Regions from separate parts of the Roseibium sp. JB4-4 genome, predicted to be linked through region 3. Evidence: predicted binding sites of a transcription regulator. Region 3 holds the regulator's gene; each other region holds the start of a gene.
The links. Region 3 encodes LexA, which represses DNA repair genes until DNA is damaged. Its sites were predicted from a motif close to TGTTCNNNNTGTGTTCNG; they were not measured.

Region 1 (7,688 bases), 290 kb from region 3:
TGGGCACCGAAAAGTTCCCATATAAAATAGAATGGATGGACCGACTTATTGCGCACGCCAAAGAACGGCTGAAAGACGAAACCCCGTTCTTGCTGCTTGGCGACTACAACGTCATTCCAGACCCCGTTGACGCGAAAAACCCCGAGGGATGGCTTGAAGATGCGCTTTATCAGCCGGAAAGCCGACGGCGCTTCAGAACACTTTTAAACCTCGGCCTTACGGAAGCAGTCCGTTCCTGTACAGAAGCTCCTGAGACCTTCACTTTCTGGGACTATCAGGCTGGTGCATGGCAGAAGAACAATGGCATCCGCATTGACCATATACTTATGTCAGCGCAGGCAACCGATCGGATGACCGGATGTGGCATCGACAAACACGTTCGCGGTTGGGAGAAACCGTCGGACCATGTTCCGGTCTGGGTGGATCTCGCAGCCTGATTCTCTTTCATAATCCACACAGCTTTCGTGTTTCGGCCAGTTGAACTGGGCCGAAAGCAATGCGGTTGACGTCGGGACTTGCAGTGTTCCAAAGCCGTGCTAGTCTTTTGAGGTCATGGGGTAACGGACCAAACATATCCGTCCGCATTTCAAAATTGCGGACCTTTCATTCCGGCGATGAGCAGAATGGCCGGACGCGCACGTTTGATGCCTGTCACAACGGTTTTCGTTGTCTTTCTTTTGATGAACATAGCGCCCTCATACTCACAATCCATCTCCTGCACCTGCCGGTACAAAGGTGAAGACTATGGCGTCGGCGAGATCGATATGCTTGAAAAGCCCCGATGGCATGCGAATGGCCACATGCCAGATGGTTCTCAACAATACGTCATGGAATTTCAGCAGTGCCCCTTGCCCGCTTTCGAAGCTTATGACTCCGAAAACACCGGAAACGGAAAAGCAGCCGGTGCGATCCCCCCCTTGTCGGGCCGACATCACTCGTAACGCTGGATTACTGAGAGGGTACCTGCTGCGAGGCCAGGATGTCCGGACGGTTCTGTTCAATCCAACCGTCGGCGAGAGAACGCGCTTGCTGGCGCACGGTTTCCGGAGAAACCGCAAAATACTGTTCGTGCATGGCGTTGATCCAGCTCGCATCGCCGCCTGAGGCCTGCGCACGTGCCACCGTCATCCACATCAACCCGCGGGCCTTTTTCTTTTCGGAGTTGCCGATCTCGTAAAGTGTTTCGCCAAGGCGCGCCTGAGCTCCGACATGTCCCTTGAGCGCCGCCAGATTGTACCAACGAACGGCCATGCGGCTGTTGTTGTTCTGGTACATTCGACCAAGCTGGTATTGAGCGGCTGCGTCACCAAAATAGGATGCAGCGTGTGTAAAGATCTGACGCGCACGGCTTTCACTTTGCGGAACCGCACCGTCTATTCCGGTCAGGTAGTATGAGCCGAGTGCGACAAATGCGCTGGAAACAAATGGCGCGTCTGGTGCGTCAGGTCTATCTTCACCGTGCTCACGAACGATCTGGCTGTAATACTCGAAAGCCTTCAGGTCGTCTTCCTTGACGCCGTCGCCCTTGGCGTACATCTCGCCAAGTTTCCAAGCCGCCATAGGCTGACCGTTTTCCGCAGCATATTGTAGAGAGCTGAGCGCGGCTGCCTTGTCGCCGGAATAATATTGACGCGCTCCAGCGCGCAAAGCTTCGCTGGGAGAAAGATCCTGCGGGCCAATAGTTCTCGGGGCCGCCGGCTGTCCATCAAACGCCAGCGCCTCGCCTGCCATGACCGCAATCATCAACGCACCGAGCACAGTTCCGGTTTTTCCTAGGCGTTGAATCAATGAACTCTTCTTTTGCATCCCATTCACACTATTATCCGCCGGACAGAATTTATTTTTCCGACGGACGGTCTTGTTTTTTATCCGCGCCATGCGCATTTGATTTCACTGTGTCCTGTCGAGAAGCGCTCGCCGGACCCCGTTGTTTGATATGGCCAAAAATGGCCAATCAATTCGGCCTAAGTTGGGCCGTTTGCCGCCCAATTAAGACCATTTGCAGATTATTTGTGTCGCAATCCGCCTCATAGCCGTCACGAAGTACAACCGGCTTGTTGGCTGATAGTAACGCAACGGTTGAATGGCAAACATGGCCGAACGTGGGCAATGTCTTCATTCGAGCAACCCGGTTGCCACTCTATGTTCAAGTGTTGCGAAATTGGCACAATTTGACCCCTCACCCCGTCCCACACGCTGAACAATAATGCGCACAGTCTGGTTGATGATGTGTTTCCAGCGCATGCGGCGCCTTGCGCAACTGTTGAAAACGGGGGCTTTTGGCCAAATCGCCTTGCCGTTCTATGTTTGTCCTTCAAACTGGAAAGCGATTCGGTGTAGGTAAAGCCCGCTAAGACACAATCGACGAAGATCTAAAACCAACCAGGCGATATGGAATGAGTGCGAAAGACGATTTATTTGCCGGCAATGCCGCGGTTTCCTCTCCAGTGGAGCAGGAAACGCGATCTCGCGCACCGCAGAAACCGCGCTCCATGCCTGCTGTTGCCGCCGTTTCCGATGAATATTCTGCAGCTGACATTGAAGTTCTTGAAGGTCTGGAACCGGTGCGCCGCCGGCCAGGCATGTATATCGGCGGAACGGATGAAAAGGCATTACACCATCTTTTCGCTGAGGTTATCGACAATTCCATGGATGAAGCGGTCGCCGGACACGCAACATGGATCGATGTGACGCTTGCGGACGACGGCTACCTGACGATCACGGATAATGGCCGAGGCATTCCGGTAGACCCCCATCCGAAATTCAAGGACAAGTCCGCGCTGGAAGTCATCATGACCACGCTGCATGCGGGCGGAAAATTCGACAGCAAAGTCTATGAAACATCCGGCGGTCTCCATGGCGTTGGTATTTCTGTCGTCAACGCTTTGTCAGAGGAACTGGTCGTCGAAGTTGCACGCAGTCGAAAGCTTTATCGTCAGACCTTTCGTCGTGGGAAGGCGGACGGTCCACTGGAGCTGGTTGGCGACACCCAAAACCGCCGTGGAACACAAGTGCGCTTCAAACCCGATGCCCAGATTTTCGGAAAAGGCGCAAAATTCCAACCGGCACGGCTGCTTAAGATGGCGCGGTCAAAGGCCTACTTGTTTGGTGGCGTAGAGATCCGCTGGCACTGTGCACCCAACCTCTTGTTCGACAAGGATGAAACGCCTGCAGAGGCCGTTTTCCACTTTCCTGGTGGCTTGAAGGACTTTCTCGCCGAACGGTTGACCAAGGAACGCAGAGTAGTTGACGAGGTTTTCTCCGGCCGAACAGACAATGCTGGTAAACATGGCTCCGTGGAATGGGCTGTAAGCTGGTTTGCCGGTGACGGTTTCATCAATTCCTATTGCAATACGGTGCCGACACCCGAAGGTGGGACGCATGAGGCAGGTTTCCGCTATGCGCTGCTTCGCGGATTGAAAGCCTACGGGGAACTGACCAGCAACAAAAAGGCTTCCATCATCACTGGCGATGATGTGCTCACGTCAGCAGGTGGCATGCTCTCCGTCTTCATCCGGGAACCTGAGTTTGTCGGCCAGACCAAGGACAAGCTCGCGTCCAATGAAGCAACTCGAATTGCAGAAGCGGCGGTGCGTGATGCGTTTGACCATTGGCTGACAGCTTCGCCCAATCAGGCCAACAAACTGCTTGAATGGGTCATCGACCGTGCGGAAGAGCGCCTTCGCCGCAGGCAAGAAAAAGACGTCGCCCGCAAAACCGCCGTCCGAAAACTCCGGCTTCCTGGCAAACTTGCAGATTGTTCTGCGAACCAGGCAGAAGGCACCGAACTTTTTATCGTCGAGGGCGACTCGGCGGGCGGCTCCGCTAAGCAGGCGCGCAACAGATCCAACCAGGCCATATTGCCGTTGCGTGGAAAAATTCTGAACGTTGCCAATGCTGGCCGTGACAAACTCGTGGCCAATCAGCAACTGGCAGATCTCATTCAAGCACTTGGATGCGGCAGCAGGTCTCAATATCGCGAGACAGATCTTCGCTACGAGAAGATTGTGATCATGACCGATGCCGATGTGGATGGCGCGCACATCGCTTCACTTTTGATTACGTTCTTTTACCGGGAAATGCCGGAACTCATTCGCGGCGGTCACCTTTATCTTGCAGTTCCGCCTCTATATCGTCTCAGCCAAGGGGGCAAAACACTGTATGCCCGCGACGACGCGCACAAAGACGAGCTTCTTGAGACAGCATTCAAAGGCAAATCCAAGGTCGAAATCGGCCGTTTTAAAGGGCTTGGAGAAATGCTTCCAGCCCAGTTGAAAGAAACCACGATGGATCCTTCGAAGCGTTCGCTCCTGAAAGTGGACGTCGATGAGAGCGAAATCGGGGATACCAATGATGCCGTCGAAAGGCTTATGGGCAATAAACCCGAAGCCAGGTTCCGTTTTATTCAAGACAATGCAGAATTTGCAGAGGACCTTGATATTTAGGGCCGAAAACGGATAGTTTAAGACAGTTTTTTAGTCGGGGGCTGCTTGGAAGGCTGGGCCTTTTTGCATAGCAACCGTTTTCAGGTGCCGGACAAGTATAATGTTAAACCGGGTTTATTCAGTTTTCGATCGGCGGCTACGACCGTTGCGCAATCACGTTTATCTTGTATTTCCAGGACACGACATCGCTTACGCTCGCGTTGCAGAGCCTGCTTTTCAGGCCCTTGGTGGAGTTCTCAATCATCTGGCGGGCAACAACCGTTCGCTACGGTCAATCCGACATGATCCACATTTGAGTGAACGCAACGAGCAACTTCTATTTCATGGCGACGTCGAATTGCTGACGGCCCGTGAACTCAAGCGAAGATACCCCGACACGAAGGTCATCGCCTGGGTCCAGGATCCGGTTCAACGTGTTTCCTACTGTTATGAGCGTGTCATTCTGTCTCCAAATGCGTTGCCGTCCTACTACAGCGAAAGCGGCTTTGATCAGCTTATGTCTCCACAAGAATTCGTCGATCACATTTCGTCAATTTCGGATCTGGAAGCTGACAACCTTTTCCGCAGCCAGTCGGCAGCTCTGACACACAAAGGTACGCTGACAGCAGACGTTGTCTTGCAGGTAGAGCAGTTTGAACGTTCGCTCGCCGCTTTCCTCTCTGAAAGCACGGTTGCGATACGAAACGTGCCGAGATCACGGTATCGTATTTCTGATTTCGTCTCCGACAGCACTTTATGCTCGTTTGAAGACGAAGGCATTCGCCGGAAATTGCAACGGCGCTACCACGCCGACTATGATCTCTTTTATGCCGAAGAAGCAGCCTACGCCTGACATCCTCTGCTTGATTTCATTCCTCGATTTCAGCTCGCATGTGTCGACCTGAAGACGCATTGACTGCTGTCAAAACGTTCAATCCGAGTAATTCTAACTGCTCAATGCAACAGAAATCGCGGACACGTCCATTTCCTTTATTAACTGAGATGGCAAAACTTTAATGGAAATACTCGAGTTTCTTTGCAAATTACCTCAACGACGCATTGACACCTGAGCGCATAAATGTAGGGTGTGCGCCAAATCGGCGCGTGGTCCGTCCAAGGCGCTGTTTGCTAACCATCACAACATTCGGGCACACCGCTCCATGGCATTTGATACTCTCGGTTTAAGCGAGAAGGTCCTCTCTGCAGTTGATGCAGCAGGTTATAAAGAACCAACGGCAATCCAGGCGGGTGCCATACCTCAGGTTCTGGAGCGGCGCGACATTCTTGGCATTGCCCAAACGGGCACCGGTAAAACAGCAAGTTTTACGCTGCCGATGTTGACCCTGCTCGAAAAGGGACGCGCCCGTGCGCGTATGCCAAGGACGCTCATTCTCGAGCCGACACGTGAACTTGCAGCGCAGGTCGAAGAAAACTTCGAAAGGTACGGCGCTAATCACAAGCTCAATGTGGCACTCCTCATTGGCGGTGTATCTTTCGCAGAGCAGGACAAAAAGCTCGACCGTGGCACCGATGTCCTGATTGCGACGCCCGGCCGTTTGCTAGACCATTTCGAACGCGGCAAGCTTCTTTTGCAGGGTGTCGAGATCTTGGTGATCGATGAAGCCGACCGGATGCTCGACATGGGCTTCATTCCGGACATTGAACGGATCTGCAAACTGATCCCGTTTACGCGGCAGACGCTGTTCTTTTCCGCAACCATGCCTCCGGAAATTCAGCGACTGACAGAAACATTCCTTCAGAACCCCGCACGTATTGAAGTCGCACCGACGTCGTCCACTGCAGAAAACGTCACACAGCTTCTCAAGGCCTCGTCTTCCAAGGATTACGAAAAACGCGCAGCGCTTCGTGAGCTTCTCGAAGGTGCTGAAGACCTCAAGAACGCGATCGTCTTCTGCAACAGAAAACGAGACGTCTCGACCTTGTTCCGCTCTCTTGAGCGACATGAATACAATGTCGGCACCTTGCATGGTGACATGGATCAACGAACCCGCATGATGATGCTCGACAATTTCCGAAAGGGTAATATCAAGCTGTTGGTTGCCAGCGATGTCGCAGCTCGTGGCCTAGACATTCCTGAAGTCAGTCATGTCTTCAATTATGATGTTCCGAGCAATGCGGAAGACTACGTCCACCGGATCGGACGTACAGGTCGTGCGGGTCGCTCAGGAACTGCCTATACCTTGGTGACCGGCGAAGACCAGAAATACCTGGACGCCATTGAGGCTTTGATCAAGATGTCGATCGACTGGACAGGTGACTCGATTGATTTCGAGGCCGTTGCAAAAGAGCGGAAAGCACGTCGGAAGGCTGGGAAGTCTGCCAAGACTGCAGCGTCGAGCAACGACAACGAGGCAGATCAACCAAAGCCAGCCAATTCCCGGCGTCGGTCACAGCAAAAAAATCGAGACGGCGGCGACAATCGAAATGAGGAGCAACAGGACGCCTTGAACACCTTGCCAATTTCCAGCATTCCGCACAAATCAAGCGGGAAAAAGACTCGCAGCGACAAAATGGAACCTGCGTTTGGGGCCGGCGTTCACATTCCTGCTTTCCTTTTGCGCGAACCCAGACCAAAAAAAGCGTCCTAACGTCAAGTTCGTGTGAGATTCCTCATAACCTTAACGCCTCCTTAAATCTTACATCCGAGTTTGATCCTAGAACTTGCGTCCGTGTGGGGCGGATTCGCGAGTGTGTAGTGAGAGAATCTTGATGGCGGATGAAGACGACCATAAGCGGACAATCCAGTATGGAGAGTCCGCGATCAGTTACATCAAGAAGAACGTTCTGCCAGCGTACCCGAGGTCCTATGAACTTTGGTACACATATTCAGCTGGCTACAATCAAGGCCTTAACCGGGCTATCAACGACACGATCAAAGCGAGCGGTCGCGTTAGCACGGACGAGATGCTGACGCTTTATGGCCGTTTCCTGTCCCCCACACGACTCGGCGATCGCCTTGATGAAGTCGGATCCAAGGTTTCCCGAGAAGTTGAAGAGCTTGTCGACACGCTCAAGCTGAGCGCAGACGCCACGTCAGATTATGGCAGCGCTCTGGAACAGGCTGGCGAAAAGATCAAATCCGTCAAAGACGCGGAAAAGCTGCAGATCTACATTACCCACCTCGTGAAATCGACCCAGAACGCTGTCACCACCAACAGAAAGCTAGAAAGCCAACTGCTGGAATCAAAAAAGCACATTGAAAATCTTCAATCTTCTCTGGAAGCAATCCGATACGAGTCACTC
Region 2 (7,688 bases), 1.8 Mb from region 3:
AAGACAAGATCGCTCAGGCAGAAAGCCAGGCAATCTCTGAAGTTCGCGCCAAGGCAGCCGATATCGCCGTTGCAGCAGCCGAGGAGATCCTCGCTGCAAAGGTTCAGGACAAAGTCGCCGACGACATCCTGACCAAAAGCATCGCGCAGGTAAAAGAGCGCCTGAATTAATACTTGGGAACTTCCGAGTTGAGATAAAAAAGCGGCCTCTCGAGGCCGCTTTTTTCATGCGTTTTTTACATTCGCACTGCACATCAATCACTCGACACTTCCGCGGCCAGCCGGACGGGTTTGAAACTCATCCTGTGATGGACCGTCGGGCCAAGTGCCTCAAGCGCTTCCTGATGCCTGGGCACTCCATATCCCTTGTGTTGGGCGAAGCCATATCCCGGAAACCGGTCCTCCAGCCGGACCATCATTCTGTCCCGCGTAACCTTGGCCACAACGGACGCGGCAGCGACACAAAGGCAGCGGCCGTCGCCCTTGATCAATGCCTGGCCCGGTTGCGATAGACCGGGTGGAATGTCTCTGCCGTCGATCAAGGCATAGCTGGGGCGTTTTGGCAGTCCGTTGACGGCTCTCACCATTGCGGAAAGTGTCGCCGCGCGGATGTTGAGACGGTCAATCGTCGCCGGTGAGGCACTGGCCACACAAATCCAGGCGCTGGAAACGATGTCCAGATACAAGGCTTCGCGTTTGGCCTCGGAGAGCTTCTTGGAATCATCCAGCCCATCCGGCACGCGCTCGTAGTCAAGAATGACAGCAGCAGTGACAACCGGCCCGGCCCATGGCCCGCGCCCGGCTTCGTCAACACCGCACAAAAGCCCGTCAAAATCCAAGGCGTACCTGCGCTCAAGAGATAGGTCCGGGCGATCGGGAAAAGCCAGATCGAACAGGGAAGGCGTGCCAGTCATGTCGATCAACCTGCCGTTTGCAAGAAATCACTTCAAGCCGGGACTTCAAAAGAGGTCCAGTTGCACACCACCTTTTTGAGGTTGGCGGAAATCATTCAGGTTCAGTTTCTTTCTGCGTAAGCTGAGGCCCAGACGTTTTGCAGCAAGCGAATAGCGTTTGGAGATCTGATCCGCATAGGGACCTCGTCCTCTCATGCGTTCCCCCCATTTGGCGTCATAGTCTTTGCCGCCACGCATGGATCTGATGAGGTTCATGACGTGCCTGTATCGGTCAGGGCGATGCCTGAGCAGCCAGTCGCGGAACAGTTCGGAGACTTCAAGGGGCAACCGTAAAAGGACATAAGCAGCTTCCTGTGCACCGTGCTCGGCAGCTGCTTCCAATATGTTTTCAATCTCACTGTCGGTCAGAGCTGGGATAATGGGTGCCATCATGACCAGCGAGGGAATGCCTGCTGCGTTCAGGGCCTTGATAGCACCAAGACGTTTGTGAGGTGCGGACGCGCGGGGCTCCATGGCACGGCACAACTTTTTGTCCAGGGTGGTGACGGAGAGCGCGACCTTGACCAAATTGCGTTCGGCCATCCGCGCGAGGATGTCGATGTCCCTGGTCACGAGTGCTGACTTTGTCACGATCGCGACCGGATGAGAACAGTTGTCGAGAACTTCCAGGATTTCCCGCATCAACTTGTATCCGCGTTCCAGCGGTTGATAGGGGTCGGTGTTCGTGCCGATGGCGATCACGCGCGGAATGTAGCCCGGTTTGGACAATTCCCGCTCCAGAAGCTGCGCCGCATTGGGTTTGGCGAAAAGGCGGGTTTCAAAGTCCAGCCCGGGAGACAGTCCCATATAGGCGTGGCTTGGCCGCGCGAAACAGTAGACACAACCATGTTCGCAGCCGCGATAAGGGTTAATCGAACGGTCAAAGGAAAGATCGGGCGAAGAATTGCGCGTTATGATCGTCCGTGCACGCTCTTCCTGTACCTCGGTTTGCAATGGGGGCAGATCTTCAAGAGTGTCCCAGCCATCGTCAAAGCTTTCATAGGCTAGGGGTTCAAATCGGCCGGACTTGTTAAGTGCTGATCCCCGGCCTCTTGTTCTATCCTCCTTCAACCGGGAAGCACTGTCTTCGGGAATGTCGGCCGTTTGCTGCGCTGCAGCGAATTGCGTAGGCGCGTTCATGATCGTTTCAGGCGAGTAAATGAGAACATAAGTAGAACATTAGCCAATTTCCGCGCGTTCTCAAGCCCATTCACTCGCACTTTGAAAAAAATCCTGTAGAACTTCGGGACATGATTAGCGTCATTATTCCGACATACAATTCCGAAACCGAGCTGGTCCATGCCCTCTCGGCGCTTGTGCCCGCAGCCGCGGAAGGCGTCGTGCGCGAAGTCGTGATCGTGGACGGTGGCTCATCGGACAATACCGGCAAGGTCGCGGACGCGGCCGGTTGCCACTGGGCGGTCTTGAAGAAATCAAAGGCTGAACGCCTCGCGTTGGGTGCTGAGATCGCCAAAAGAGGCGACTGGTTGCTGTTCCTGCAGCCTGAAACGCTGCTTGAGAGCGGTTGGCACCATGAAGCACAGGCATTTGTCGAACGGGCAGCCCGCGCGCCAAACGGACCCCGGACGGCGGCCAGCTTTCGGCTGCGATACGAAGCCTTTGGGCCAGGTGCCCGTCTTGGGGAATCCGTCGCGGCGTTCCGTTCCCAGCTGCTTGGCATGCCTTATGGAAATCAAGGGCTGCTGATCTCACGTCAGTTCTATCAAAAGCTCGGTGGTCACAGGCCTTTGCCGCAGCTGGAAGATCTCGACATAGCAAAGCGCATTGGCCGCGGCCGAATGGTGTTTCTGCGGGCAGCCGCGGTCACATCCGGCGAACCGCAGCGGGAGGGCCTCATTGCAGGCTTGCGCCAATCATTTGCCCGGTTCTGCGTCGGGATCCTGCGCATTCCGGCAAGGGTCGCGATCAAACTCCACGGCTAATGACAGGCAACGGCGAGCCAGGGAACGTCCCCTTATGATGGTGCACTCCGACATTGATCGGAGCCCCTAGAGCGGGACTGTCATCTGTGTTGCAGCAGCTCACAAACCGTCTGGGTTTCCCTTGCCTTTGCACCTTGAATGCAATTCAGATCCCGAGGGATCTGAGCGCATAGTTTCTTGGGACCGTGCCCGAGGACGTATACTCATAATTGAAGAGTGGCCGATGCCCGCTTCAGGTATAACTGCCGGGGTTGATCCATCTGCCGCGTTTGGCGGCTATGCGGACATCGCTGCCGTTGCTAATCCGCAATTACGCAGATAAAATGCGTGCATGATTGCCTGAGTATCCCCACGCAAACCGCTCTTTGGTTTTACAGCGCGCCGCCTCATAGGGCGCAACAATTACTCATGCAAAAAGAAAAATCATGATTAGCTACATCACTCTTGGGTCAAATGACCTTGCTGCTTCCGCAACTTTTTTCGATGCGTTGTTCTGCGCAATAAACGGTACACGCGCCTTTAGCCTAGACAACATGATCGGCTATAGCTTTGGGCCTGAAAAACCCAAAATAGTAGTGACCACGCCCTACAATGGCGAAACTGCGTCTCACGGAAATGGTGCCATGGTTGCGCTCGCAGCAAAGGATCAAGATCAAGTCGATGCCGTTCATGCTCTGGCAATTGAACTCGGCGCAACCGATGAAGGAGCCCCGGGTCATCGAGGCAAGAACTTTTACGGTGGTTATTTTCGTGACCCAGACGGAAATAAGTTCAACATTAGCTTGACGGTCTGACTGTCTTCAGCGCTATGGACCATGAGAGGCAACTCAAAGGGTGCCTCTCATGGTCACTCTGGGCTCAAACCCGCCATTCGCTTCAGTTGGGGGCTGTCAGGTTGCAATGCGCCCCCGGAACGGGCCCTAACTGTTTCGCTCTCACCTGCCGAAAACAATCGCTCTCTGCGATTGGGTCAAACGGTCTGGCCGCGGGCAAAGGCAACCCTGATCGTAACTTGTTCAACGATCATTTCATTCTACTTGTGACTCCTATCGTGCCCAGGTGTAGACCGGAAACCGGCGCTCTCCCGCCAGGATCAGAATGGCAACCCCGAACACCAAGGACGGGATCAGAGAGATTTCCAGCCAACCAACTTGTTCAGCGAACCAGCCACCGATCATAGGCAGCGGGAATGCGATGCCGTAGCCGATGAGAGTCATTCCTGCAGACAGCTGTGTCACAGCTCTTCCTTTTGCAATGACGGCTGGCAGCGATACCAACAGAATGAGTTCTACCGATGCTGCGAACCCGGTGAGCAGGGCACCCAACCAAGAAGCCCATCCGGAGAAGAAGGTAAATAGAGCAAGCCCGAGCACGGCCAATCCCGCAGATGCCGCTATGGGCCTTCGCCTGCCAATCCAGCCTGGCGCTGCCAAAACTGCAAACGAAGCCATCAATGGGGTCGCGTTGTAGAGCAACAGTAACCAGGCAAGTGCATCACGCTCACCTCGTGCATCCAGTATCACGCCGATATAGGAGTTGATGACATAGAATAGGACAACCGATCCGGCCAGGAGCAGCCCAAATTGCCAAACGCGCGCGTCGTTCCAGTTTGGCAGTGATGCAGTCGATGCCGGATCCTGCGTACCGACTTCGGGTGCATCATTGGTTTCTTTGGGCGCACGCACGAACGTGACTGCCAACGATATGAGCAAGATGGGAACAGACCACAGGAACAACGCCATGCGCCAGTCTTCGCCGGCCAGTGGCAGCACCAAAGGCAAGGTCAATCCTGCACCAGACACTTCCCCAACCATCATACCGTTCAGATATACGGCATTTCCGAGTGCAATGTGTCGAGGCGTCCAAACCCTGGTCGCCGCGGGTAAAGCAGTCTGGAACAGGGCAACGCCAAATCCCATAAGAACAGAAACCGAAAAAAGCATCAGACCCGAAGGCGCATATCCGCGCGCGGTGGAGGCCACTGCCATCAGCAAAACACCAAAAGCAATTGCAGCTTTCAAACCGAAGCGTCCAATTAGGAAAGTCGCGGGGATCGCGCCAAAGGCAATGGCGACCACAGGCAACATGGTCAAAGCTCCGATCCCCATAGCTTCCAGCCCATAGGATTCCGCAATGCGGGTTGCCAATGGAGGAGTGGCCAAAACCGGTACACGCAGTGTCCAGCCGACGAGCCACAAGATAGCCAGTGTGAAAATCGGAAGTGTATGAAGGCGCCGGCGCAAATTTTGCTCCTCTGGTGGCAATTCAAGAGCGTGGGTCGGCTGAATATATAATTTCTAAAAAATTGCAGTAGATGTGTTATTTTGAAATCTGATATCTAATTTTTGGAAAGCAAATGAATCGATTTGCCGAGATTGAAGCATTTGTGGCCGTTGTCGAGACTGGCTCGTTTTCAGCTGCGGCTGAACGCCAAGGTGTGGCGATTTCAGCAGTCAGCCGCAGGGTTGACGAAATGGAAGCACGCCTTGGCGTCAGACTTACACTCCGCTCGACGCGTGGAGTAAAGGCCACCGAAAGAGGCCGGGAATATTACGCTCACTGTCTGCGGCTCTTATCTGATCTGAACGAAGCAGACAGCGCGATTTCCGGTCAAGACAGACCGATAAAAGGTCTCATACGCGTCGCTTGCCCGCCCGCATTCGGTTTGCGCTATCTGGCACCACTCGCCAACCAATTCGCAGCGTCGAATCCCGAGATTCATTTCGACATGGAATTAAGTGATCGGCCCGTCGACCTGATCGAAGGGGGATTTGATTTTGCAATACGTCTCGGGCATTTGGATGATCCGGCGCTGACCTCGGAACCCCTTTTTCTGTCCACTATGTCGTCGCAGCCAGCCCGGCCTTTTGGGATCAGTATGGCCGCCCAGGTACACCAGAAGATCTAACCGGTTTTCCGGCGCTCGCGTATCGTGTTGGACCGGATCCCGCGCGCTGGCGATTTTCGCGCCCGAACGGTCAAAAACTGGACGTGCAACTGTCACCGCGCATTGTCACCAATAATGGTACTGTCTTGGTTGACGCGGCTAAAGCGGGTCTGGGCGTTTGTCTGGAACCCAGTTTCGTTTGTAACGATGCAATTCTAGAGGGCACTTTGGAGACAGTGCTGAACGATCACCGCACATATGGACGAGACGCAAAACTGGTTCGGCCGGCTGCCCGGCCGCTGTCTCGGCGAGCCGAAGAGTTCGTAGATACTCTTCGAGGCGCATTCGCGACAACAGCCCCATGGGAGATCAAGGACTAGAAATTCTCCTGCTGCTTCATCAATCGGCCTGACGTGTATTGCGGACATTTGCCTGGAACGCAGCATCGGACACTCTGGGCTCCAAGACGCCGGCCGACCAAACGGACCAAGCCGCAGTGTTTTGGGCGCAAAGCAGACATTGAAGTTCGGTATGTCTGTACGATTGAAGCTCTACAAACGAGCGCTGAGAATGAGACGGCCTTCTCCGACGCCGAATGGCGGTTAAAAGCGCCAATTCTTACTCGCCTTCGTCAAGCCTGTTGCCATTCTGCTTTGGCAACGCGCCAGAGAGGCTGCAGCCTAGGCTGCCTCAAGCGGCTCTGAAAAGTCGACAATCGGTCCAAGCGGCACGATGCCGTTCGGATTTCGCAGCTCGCTTTTTGAGTGATAGCCTCGCCTGTAAATGTCGAGCTTTACCGTGTCGGCGACGCCTGGAAGGGCAAAGAACCGGCGGGCATAGGCCCACAGATGCGGGTAGTCGATCAGCCTGCGTTTATTGCATTTGAAGGCGCTCCAATAAGCGGTATCAAACCGCGCCAGTGTCGGAAAAAGACGAATGTCGGCCTCCGTGATGCTCTCCCCAGTCAACCAGGAACGTGTCTCAAGCACGCTTTCGATCCGGTCCAGCGCTTCGAAGACCTCGGTAACGGCTTCATCGTAAGCTGTTTGTGAGCGCGCAAAGCCTGCACGATAAACGCCATTGTTGAGTTTCGGATAGATGAAGGCATTCCAGTCGTCGATGTCGTTCTGCAGCTCGCTTGGGAAAAAGTCGGCCGGGTTTTCGGCAATGCCCTGGAAGGCACTGTTGAGCATGCGGATGATTTCAGCCGACTCGTTGCTCACCAGAGTATCGGTTCTGGTGTCCCACAGAACGGGCACTGTGACCCGCCCTGTATAGTCAGAGGTGCCTTTCGCATAGATCTGGTGCAGGGCCGCAGCGCCAGCGAGGGTATCGGTATAGCCGTTTTTCGGGTCAAACACCCAACCGTCTTCTGTGCGTTTCGGCGCAAGGACAGATATTCCAATGTGATCCTGAAGACCCTTCACCGCACGCATCAACAACGTGCGGTGCGCCCAGGGGCAGTTCCAGGCAACGTAGAGATGGTAACGGCCACTTTCAGCGTGGTATCCAGCTTTCCCCGTTGCGCCTGCGGAGCCGTCTGGTGTGACCCAATTCCGGATCTGTGCTTTCGATCTTTCGAAGCGATCGCCATCAACGCTGTCTCCTGTTGCATCGGAATCCCAGTTGCCATCGACGAGCATACCCATTCTTTTCTCCTTTCCGGCTGAATTAGGCCGTTTCTGCCGAAGTTACAGAGGGCAGGTCATGCGGATGGATGGAAATTCGACGTTCCCGGGCAGGAGAACGAGAAATCGTTCGATGCTATTGAAACCGCAGGCGCGGTAAAAACTCTCGCCATTCAGCGTCGAATAGCAATTAAGCTCTGAAAGGCCGCCAGATTTCGCGTCCTCGAAGCAACGTTGCATCAACAAACGCCCAATTCCCCGGCCGGCAAATTCTGGAT
Region 3 (7,688 bases):
CAGTCTGAAAGGATCATTCTTGTCCTTTGCGCGCGCTACGAATTCCGGAATGCGATCTACCGACCCGATTTCGGAAAGCATGTTGAGCGCGGCTTCATTCGCGCCACCGTGCGCAGGGCCCCAAAGACATGCAATACCTGCGGCAATGCATGCAAACGGGTTCGCACCTGAAGATCCGGCGAGGCGCACGGTGGAAGTAGATGCGTTTTGTTCGTGATCTGCGTGAAGGATAAAGATCCTGTCCATTGCCCGCGCGAGGACCGGGTTCACCTTGTATTCTTCACAAGGTACGGCGAAACACATGTGCAGGAAATTTGCCGAGTAACCGAGATCGTTGCGCGGATAAACAAATGGTTGTCCCACGTGGTATTTGTGGGCCATTGCCGCGATTGTCGGCATCTTGGCGATCATGCGCAGCGACGCAACCATGCGCTGGTGCGGATCTGTGATGTCTGTGGAGTCATGATAAAACGCTGCCAACGCACCGACGGTACCAACCATGATTGCCATGGGGTGGGCGTCGCGGCGGAAACCGGAGAAGAAGCGGTTCATCTGCTCATGGATCATCGTGTGGTAGGTCACACGGTGCACAAAGTCGTCTTTCTGCGCCTTGGTCGGCAGTTCGCCGTAGAGCAGAAGGTAGCAGGATTCCAGAAAGTCGCCATGGTCGGCGAGTTGCTCGATTGGATAGCCACGGTAAAGCAACGTGCCTTCATCACCGTCGATGTAGGTGATTTTTGACTCGCAAGATGCGGTTGAAGTGAAGCCCGGGTCGTAGGTGAACATGCCTGTGTCCTTGTACAAGGACGCGATGTTCACTACCGACGGCCCGATGGATCCGTCAAGGACGTCGAAATCGTGGCTATTACCACCGACGTTTAGCTTGGCGTTGTTGTCGGCCATACAGAAAACCCCTTTGCGTTGTCCGGGTGTGCAACTCTAGTGAATGGCTAGCAAACCGACGAGATCGGTTCCTGCTGCCGAGCGGCACTGGAGAAATTTTCGCGTCCTGCGTAGCCCATTTACTGCACTGCCGCAAGTTGGCCGGCATAACCCTTTGGTCAAAGACCAATTTGCCGGGAATGCCGGAGCCGCCGTTAAACCGCTTTGGGCGACCCCAATCCGTATTACTGCGTCAATTAGACCGTCTGATCCTGAATTCTGGCCAGCGATTCATCACGGCCCAGTGCAACAAGGACATCATAAATTCCCGGTGAAGTCCCGCGGCCGGTGAGGGCTGCACGCAGCGGCTGTGCGACCTTTCCGAGTTTCAGTTCCTTATGCTCTGCATAGGCTTTTACGGAGGTTTCGAGATGCTCAGCGCTCCATTCATTGGCTGCCGTCAAAACACCGTGAAGGTCTTTCAAGATGCTCTTTGCTTCATCGCTGAGGATTTTCTGCGCCTTTTCGTCAAAATCGAGAGGGCGCTGGCGCCAAAGATAAGAAGCGCTTGAGGTGAGCTCAACCAGCGTTTTGGCCCGTTCCTTTAGACCTGGTAGAGCCGCGAGCGCTACGCTTTCCTTGTCTGGTGAAGCAAGCCAATTCAATACTGCAGCGCCGTCTTCAGCATGCTGAAGATAGATTTTCCAATGCTCCAGCAACTCCTGGTCCGGTGTTGCGCGCATGTAGTGCCCGTTGAGATTCTCGAGTTTCTTGAAGTCGAAGCGGGCGGCGGACTGGCCAACAGCATCCAAGCCAAACCACTTTATCATGTCGTCGAGCGACATGATTTCTTCGTCGCCATGACTCCAGCCAAGACGCGCAAGATAGTTGCGCATAGCCTGCGGGAGATAACCCATGGCACGATAGGCTTCGGCTCCGGTTGCTCCATGGCGTTTTGACAGTTTCGCGCCATCAGGCCCGTGAATAAGTGGAATATGCGCCATGGCAGGGACTTCCCAATCAAGCGCTTGGAAAATCAGAGTTTGCCTGGCGGCATTTGTCAGGTGATCGACACCGCGGATGATATGCGTGATTCCCATATCATGATCGTCGACGACCACGGCAAGCATATATGTCGGTGTGCCATCCGATCGCATGATGACAAAATCGTCCAAATCCTTGTTTGGAATGACAACTCGGCCCTGGACCAAATCCTCGACGACGGTCTCGCCGGACTGTGGCGCTTTGAGGCGAACGACCGGTGCGATGTCCTTTGGCGCTTCTAATGGATCACGATCGCGCCAGGTGCCATCGTAGCGGGGCGGACGACCTTCAGCCCGCGCCTTTTCGCGCATGGCATCAACCTCTTCCGGCGAACAATAGCAGCGATAGGCTGAACCGTTTGCCACCATCTGTTCGACGATTTCGCCGTGACGTCCAACGCGGGAAAACTGAGAAATGGGATCTCCGTCCCAGTCAAGGCCCAACCATCCGAGACCGTCAATCAAGGCGTCAACGGCTTCATCCGTGGAGCGGGCACGGTCGGTATCCTCGATCCGTAGCAGCATTTTTCCGCCAAAATGCTTGGCAAACAGCCAGTTGAACAATGCGGTGCGAGCGCCGCCGATGTGTAGAAAGCCGGTCGGCGAAGGAGCAAAACGCGTGACGATGTCTTGTGCCATGGTGCTAATTAAAAGTCTCTGTCAAGATAACGGCGCAGGTTGCGCCTTTGAAGGTGGCGCGGTCTTAGCACAGGCATTGGCAAGGCTAAATAGGCACTTGCCCGTTTCTTTAGGAGATGGAAGGATCAGCAGGTGGTGCAGCAGCAAACACCGCCCGAAAAAAACAGAGCCGCAATTCAGCGGCTTCGCATCCTGCATCTCAAACCCAATTACTCGAAAACGAACCTCACCAATACCGCAGGGGCCGGATGGACAAGGCTCAGTCCGCCTGGGCGGTTCTGGCGGCGCTCACGTCAAAAAAGTCCGGCGTTGTTCAGAGCCGCATCTGGGAAGATCAGGGGCTTTTGTGGTGCTGCTTCGCATTTTCTGCAGGAATTGCGATCTACAAGATTTTGCCGGCTGAGCCCAATAGGATCTTGCTCACTGCGCTTACGCTTTTTGCAATGGGTGCTGTTTACCGAATTTCCCGGCGAGGGTCTTTAAGCAGGTTTGTTCTGCTCCTTCTGGCGCTGGTTTCCGGTTTGACTGTCGCCAGCGTCAGGACAGCCACGGTCGCGGCCCCAAAACTCTCTGAAATGATGAATGTCACGCTGACCGGGTTTGTTCTTGAGCGACAGGTCAATGCGCGCGGTGTTCGGCTGCTGCTGCAAGTTGAAACCGTCAATGATCGAACGCGATCGGACCTGGGATTTCCCAAAAAGGTTCGGATGCGGGTGCCGGCAGGCGACATTGCCAGACCGGGGCAAATGGTCGAACTGCGGGGGAGGCTTTTCCTCCGGCAGGACCAGTGATGCCTGGGGGCTATGATTTTTCTTATCGAGCCTTCTATTCCCAAATTGGTGCGACGGGGTTTGGCTATGGGCCTTCAATGGTCTTGGCATCTGACAATACGCCACTGACGATCCAAGCCAGAGCACTGGTTCAGAACCTGCGCGAAGGTATTGCAGACAAGATTAGAACTGTGATGGGGCAGGGCCCGGAAACTGCCCTTGTTGTTGCCCTCCTTGTGGGGGACCGAAGCGGTATCACCGAGGTGCAAGAGGAAGCACTTCGCGCAGCAGGATTGGCTCACATCCTGGCAATTTCCGGATTGCATATGGCTCTTTTCGCAGGGGGTGCATTTGGCGCGGTTTTGTTGTTGCTTTCGCTGTTTCAACCGCTTGCACTCAGATGGCCCATTCACAAATGGGCGGCGGCAACTGCGCTATGCGCCGCGGTTGGTTATTTGCTCATTTCCGGCGCGGCCGTCGCAACTCAGCGCTCATTTGTGATGATCGGACTTGTCTTTCTTGGGGTTTTGGTAGGCCGTCGTGGTTTGACGCTTAGAAGCGTTGCTCTTGCCGGATTTCTGCTTCTGTTGATTTCACCAGAACGCTTGTTTTTTCCCGGGTTCCAAATGTCCTTCTCAGCTGTCATTTGCCTTGTCGCCGTCTATGAGCTTTGGCGCAGTCGAGACAAAGAGAGCTGGAAGAAAGACGTTCGTGTTGGCTTGCTGCCAAGGATCTTTGCTTCTTTGGGAAAGTGGTCATTCGGTCTGCTTGTAACGGCAGTTGTTGCCGGACTTGCAACGGGGATTGTCGGGGCACACCATTTCGGCCGGATTGCGCCCTTTGGCGTGGTTGGCAATATGCTCGGAATGCCTGTCTTTTCATTGCTGGTCATGCCTATGGGTGTTCTTGCGCTCATCCTAATGCCATTCGGACTGGCCGCAATTCCTCTTGCCTTTATGTCGATTGGCATTTCCTGGTTGCTTGATATTTCAGAATTCACCGCAGCTCTGGGGGGCGATACAGGGACCGTCGGCAATCTCTCCGCGTTGCCTACCCTGTTTTTGATAAGTGCGCTGTTTCTGGTTCTTCTGGTGCCGGGGCGGTGGCGTTTGTTTTCAGCAGCGCCATTTGCCCTGGCGATACTCCTGATTTTCTTGTCTCGGCCTCCCGATATTCAAATCGCGTCTTCGGGTTCGAGAGTTGCGGCTCGCGACGAAAACGGTTTCTTGAACCTATCAGTCAACCGTTCTTCCTTCGTGACAGAACTCTGGCTTCAAAAAGAAGGGGTTTCCGTGTCTGCGATTAAATCGCGCAAGATGAAATCGCCCCAGCGGAACTGCGATCAATCAGGATGTGTGATCAGAGCGCATGCGCCAGTCGATCAATTGCCGAACGGTCAAAACGTCGAAGTGCCTGTTTCAATTGCATTTCCTCGGCATGCGGACGCTTTATTTCAGGATTGCCAATTTGCCGATCTGATCGTGACCGATTTAATCGTTCCAGATGGTTGCCGAGCAGCCATTGTTATTGATGCAGAAACGAGAGCCAGGCGAGGGGCGGTGTCTATTTGGCTGTCTGCGCAAGCAACGGCGCGCGACGACAAATTGCCTGACAAGCAGCAGCACACCGCTGAAACCGGAAATCAAAAGATTGATGGCACTGACAGGCGTGACACCCAAGCCGCAACCACCATCGTCTCAAAAATGATTTTCGCAATTCCAGAGGCACCAAGACCCTGGCACCAAATAGGAGAAATGACGCGCGCAAACCTGACCTCGAAAGCCAAGTGAAGCCGTTAGTAACGACCGTACGATCTAATACTGGCGAAACAAAGCAACGAGACGTCCTTGAACACGAACACGCCCCGGTCCGAAAATTCGGGTCTCATAAGCTGGATTTGCGGCTTCGAGTGCAATGGACGCACCTTTTTTGCGAAGTCGCTTCAATGTTGCTTCCTCATCGTCAACCAGTGCAACGACAATGTCACCGCTGTCAGCTGAATCTGTCCGACGAATAAGGACCGTGTCACCATCAAGAATGCCGGCTTCGATCATAGAGTCACCGCGCACTTCCAGTGCGTAGTGTTCGCCCTTGCCGAGAAGCTCTTGAGGGACAGTGATTGAATGACTGTGGTTCTGAATTGCTTCAATCGGAACACCGGCGGCGATCCGGCCCATAACAGGTATTTCTGTGCCTGCGACTTCAGGAACAGATGGAGCAGGAGAAGGAGACTTGGCGCCTTCTCCCTTGCCAAGAGAGCCCTCGATGACTTCGGGTGAGAAACTTCCACGTGGTCGTGGAGCCCCAAGGCCGGGAGCAATTGAGTCCGGAAGGCGGACAACTTCCATGGCTCTGGCCCTGTTTGGCAAGCGACGAATAAAGCCGCGTTCCTCAAGAGCCGTAATGAGCCGATGGATACCAGACTTGGAACGCAGGTCCAGCGCGTCCTTCATTTCATCGAAGGACGGTGGAACACCAGTTTCCTTCAGTCTTTCATGAATGAACATGAGCAGTTCGTACTGCTTGCGCGTCAACATAACGGTTACCCCTGACCTAGAATCGGACTGGTACAAATCGAGAACACCTTAGCTGTTCCTATTGTGTTCTGCAAGGGTAAATGTTCTCTTACTGTTCTATTGCCGCCGTTTTCACGGAATTGAACGGAGTTCATCAATTACGGCTTTAGAACGTGTTTCAGTCAGTTGAAATCAGCAGCAATTCGCAGGTTACGAGGGTCGGGCACCCGCCGGGCTGTGCAACCCCTTGATGGAGATTTCCGTCGAGATCTATGCAGCGTATCTGAATCCGTTGGCCTTGATTGGGTTCGCAGCCACTACCTGATTGCAAGAGGATTTCAGAGATAAGGCCTGTCATGGGCGGCGACGATGTGAATTCAGCACCTGCGAGACTGCCGAGACCGACAACCTTGAAGGTGTTGGCCCCAATAGTCGAAGCGAGATCGCAGATACTGTCGTGAAGATCCTCAAATGGTGCCAGCGTTGTGATGAGAGCGTTCGGCGGAGTGGAGGGGGCGACGATGGTTTGCGATGGCTTGATGCGGAAAAGCGTAAACTCAGTTTCGAGGTCGTATTCGGCTTCGAAACCAGCTCCCGTTAAGCCATATCCGGTCAGATCCGCTTTCCTTGCGAGGGACACGCTGTCCGGAAGGAGGTGGCCGAGATGGACATTGCCGTTTTCAAGCCAGTAGGCGTGAATATGCGCAAACCACTTGCCGTCCCGGAGGCCCAGAATGGCAACGGCTTCGATGAGTGTTGATCCTTCGGAGGCCTGTTTGTCGCTATACCAGGCGGCATGCCTGTCGTCGATCGCACGATCCGGCATGACATAGTCAAAGGCGTTGAGTTCCACGCCACCGAGATCAAGTATCGCGGATTGATAGCCTGACGCTTCGATCCACTGGCCAAGCTTTTCCAGCAGACCACCTCCATCGGACAAGGACAGCGCAACCGGTTCAGCATGGCATGGGAGAGAGGGTCTGCGTTGAGATGCAATTGGTCCAGGGTGCTTGATATCATCAAGTGTCCGTGGAACTCCGCGTCTCATATCAAGCCTTTTTCGATCAGAAATTCACGTACCAGCTTTTTCGTGATCTTTCCGTAAGCGCTGGTGGGCATTGCTTGAATAAACAAATATCGATGCGGTCTCTTGTATCGGGCGATCTTTCCGGCAAGAAATTCGCTCAATTCTGCCGCTTCCGGTTCCGGTTCAGAATTGGTTGAGGCCACACACACCGCAAGTCCGACTTCTCCCCATTGAGGGTCTGGAATGCCAAGAATTGCAACCTCCGACAAGGAAGGATGTGCCAACAAAACTTCCTCCACTTCCTTTGGGTACACATTCGACCCGCCTGAAATATACATGTCTGACGCGCGACCGGTTAGATAGAGATACCTGTCTTCGTCCATATGACCGATGTCCCCGGTTCGAAACCAACCGTCGCGAAACGCGTTTTCATTGGCGGCATCGTCTTCCAGGTAACCAGCGCAGACCGCAGCCCCGATGACGCAGACCTCACCTGTTGTTCCAGGTGGCAACAAGGCACCAGTTTCATCCTGTATCGAAACTTCAATTCCGGTCCGTTCGGTGCCGCAAGTGCCGATGCGCGCCTCAGGGCCGTCTTCTTGCACGTGATCCTGAGGGCGCAGGACGGTTATGTTGCCTGTCACTTCACCAAGTCCGTAGTACTGGACCAAAACAGAGCCCAGCTTCTCGAGAGCCAGCTTCTGATCTTCGCGGTACATCGGAGCTCCGGCATAAATCACATGACGAAGGCTCGAATGATCGTAGCGCTCGACAGCCGGGTCTTCGACGAGGCGTTTCACAATAGTGGGAA

Region 1: the regulator LexA is predicted to act here: its motif matches at 2,298-2,315, upstream of parE (DNA topoisomerase IV subunit B).
Region 2: the regulator LexA is predicted to act here: its motif matches at 2,114-2,131, upstream of ACZ1HV_RS09250 (PA0069 family radical SAM protein).

Annotation. Positions count from the first base shown of each region.
Region 1 covers NZ_CM146333.1:542,559-550,246, forward strand. Annotated here, with positions in the region: gene xth (exodeoxyribonuclease III) at 1-437, shown strand, start outside; gene ACZ1HV_RS02495 (hypothetical protein) at 624-941, shown strand; gene ACZ1HV_RS02500 (tetratricopeptide repeat protein) at 949-1,788, opposite strand; gene parE (DNA topoisomerase IV subunit B) at 2,397-4,445, shown strand; gene ACZ1HV_RS02510 (sulfotransferase family 2 domain-containing protein) at 4,546-5,277, shown strand; gene ACZ1HV_RS02515 (DEAD/DEAH box helicase) at 5,585-7,033, shown strand; gene ACZ1HV_RS02520 (GGDEF domain-containing protein) at 7,155-7,688, shown strand, end outside.
Region 2 covers NZ_CM146333.1:2,013,591-2,021,278, reverse strand. Annotated here, with positions in the region: gene ACZ1HV_RS09260 (F0F1 ATP synthase subunit B) at 1-170, shown strand, start outside; gene ACZ1HV_RS09255 (ribonuclease HII) at 254-913, opposite strand; gene ACZ1HV_RS09250 (PA0069 family radical SAM protein) at 959-2,092, opposite strand; gene ACZ1HV_RS09245 (glycosyltransferase) at 2,203-2,895, shown strand; gene ACZ1HV_RS09240 (VOC family protein) at 3,321-3,689, shown strand; gene ACZ1HV_RS09235 (MFS transporter) at 3,942-5,138, opposite strand; partial or broken gene ACZ1HV_RS09230 (LysR family transcriptional regulator) at 5,252-6,162, shown strand; gene ACZ1HV_RS09225 (glutathione S-transferase family protein) at 6,463-7,431, opposite strand; gene ACZ1HV_RS09220 (GNAT family N-acetyltransferase) at 7,474-7,688, opposite strand, start outside.
Region 3 covers NZ_CM146333.1:251,704-259,391, forward strand. Annotated here, with positions in the region: gene gltA (citrate synthase) at 1-903, opposite strand, end outside; gene gltX (glutamate--tRNA ligase) at 1,140-2,564, opposite strand; gene ACZ1HV_RS01230 (DUF4131 domain-containing protein) at 2,813-3,355, shown strand; gene ACZ1HV_RS01235 (ComEC/Rec2 family competence protein) at 3,433-5,124, shown strand; gene lexA (transcriptional repressor LexA) at 5,149-5,871, opposite strand; gene ACZ1HV_RS01245 (PPC domain-containing DNA-binding protein) at 6,029-6,898, opposite strand; gene ACZ1HV_RS01250 (acyl-CoA synthetase) at 6,895-7,688, opposite strand, start outside.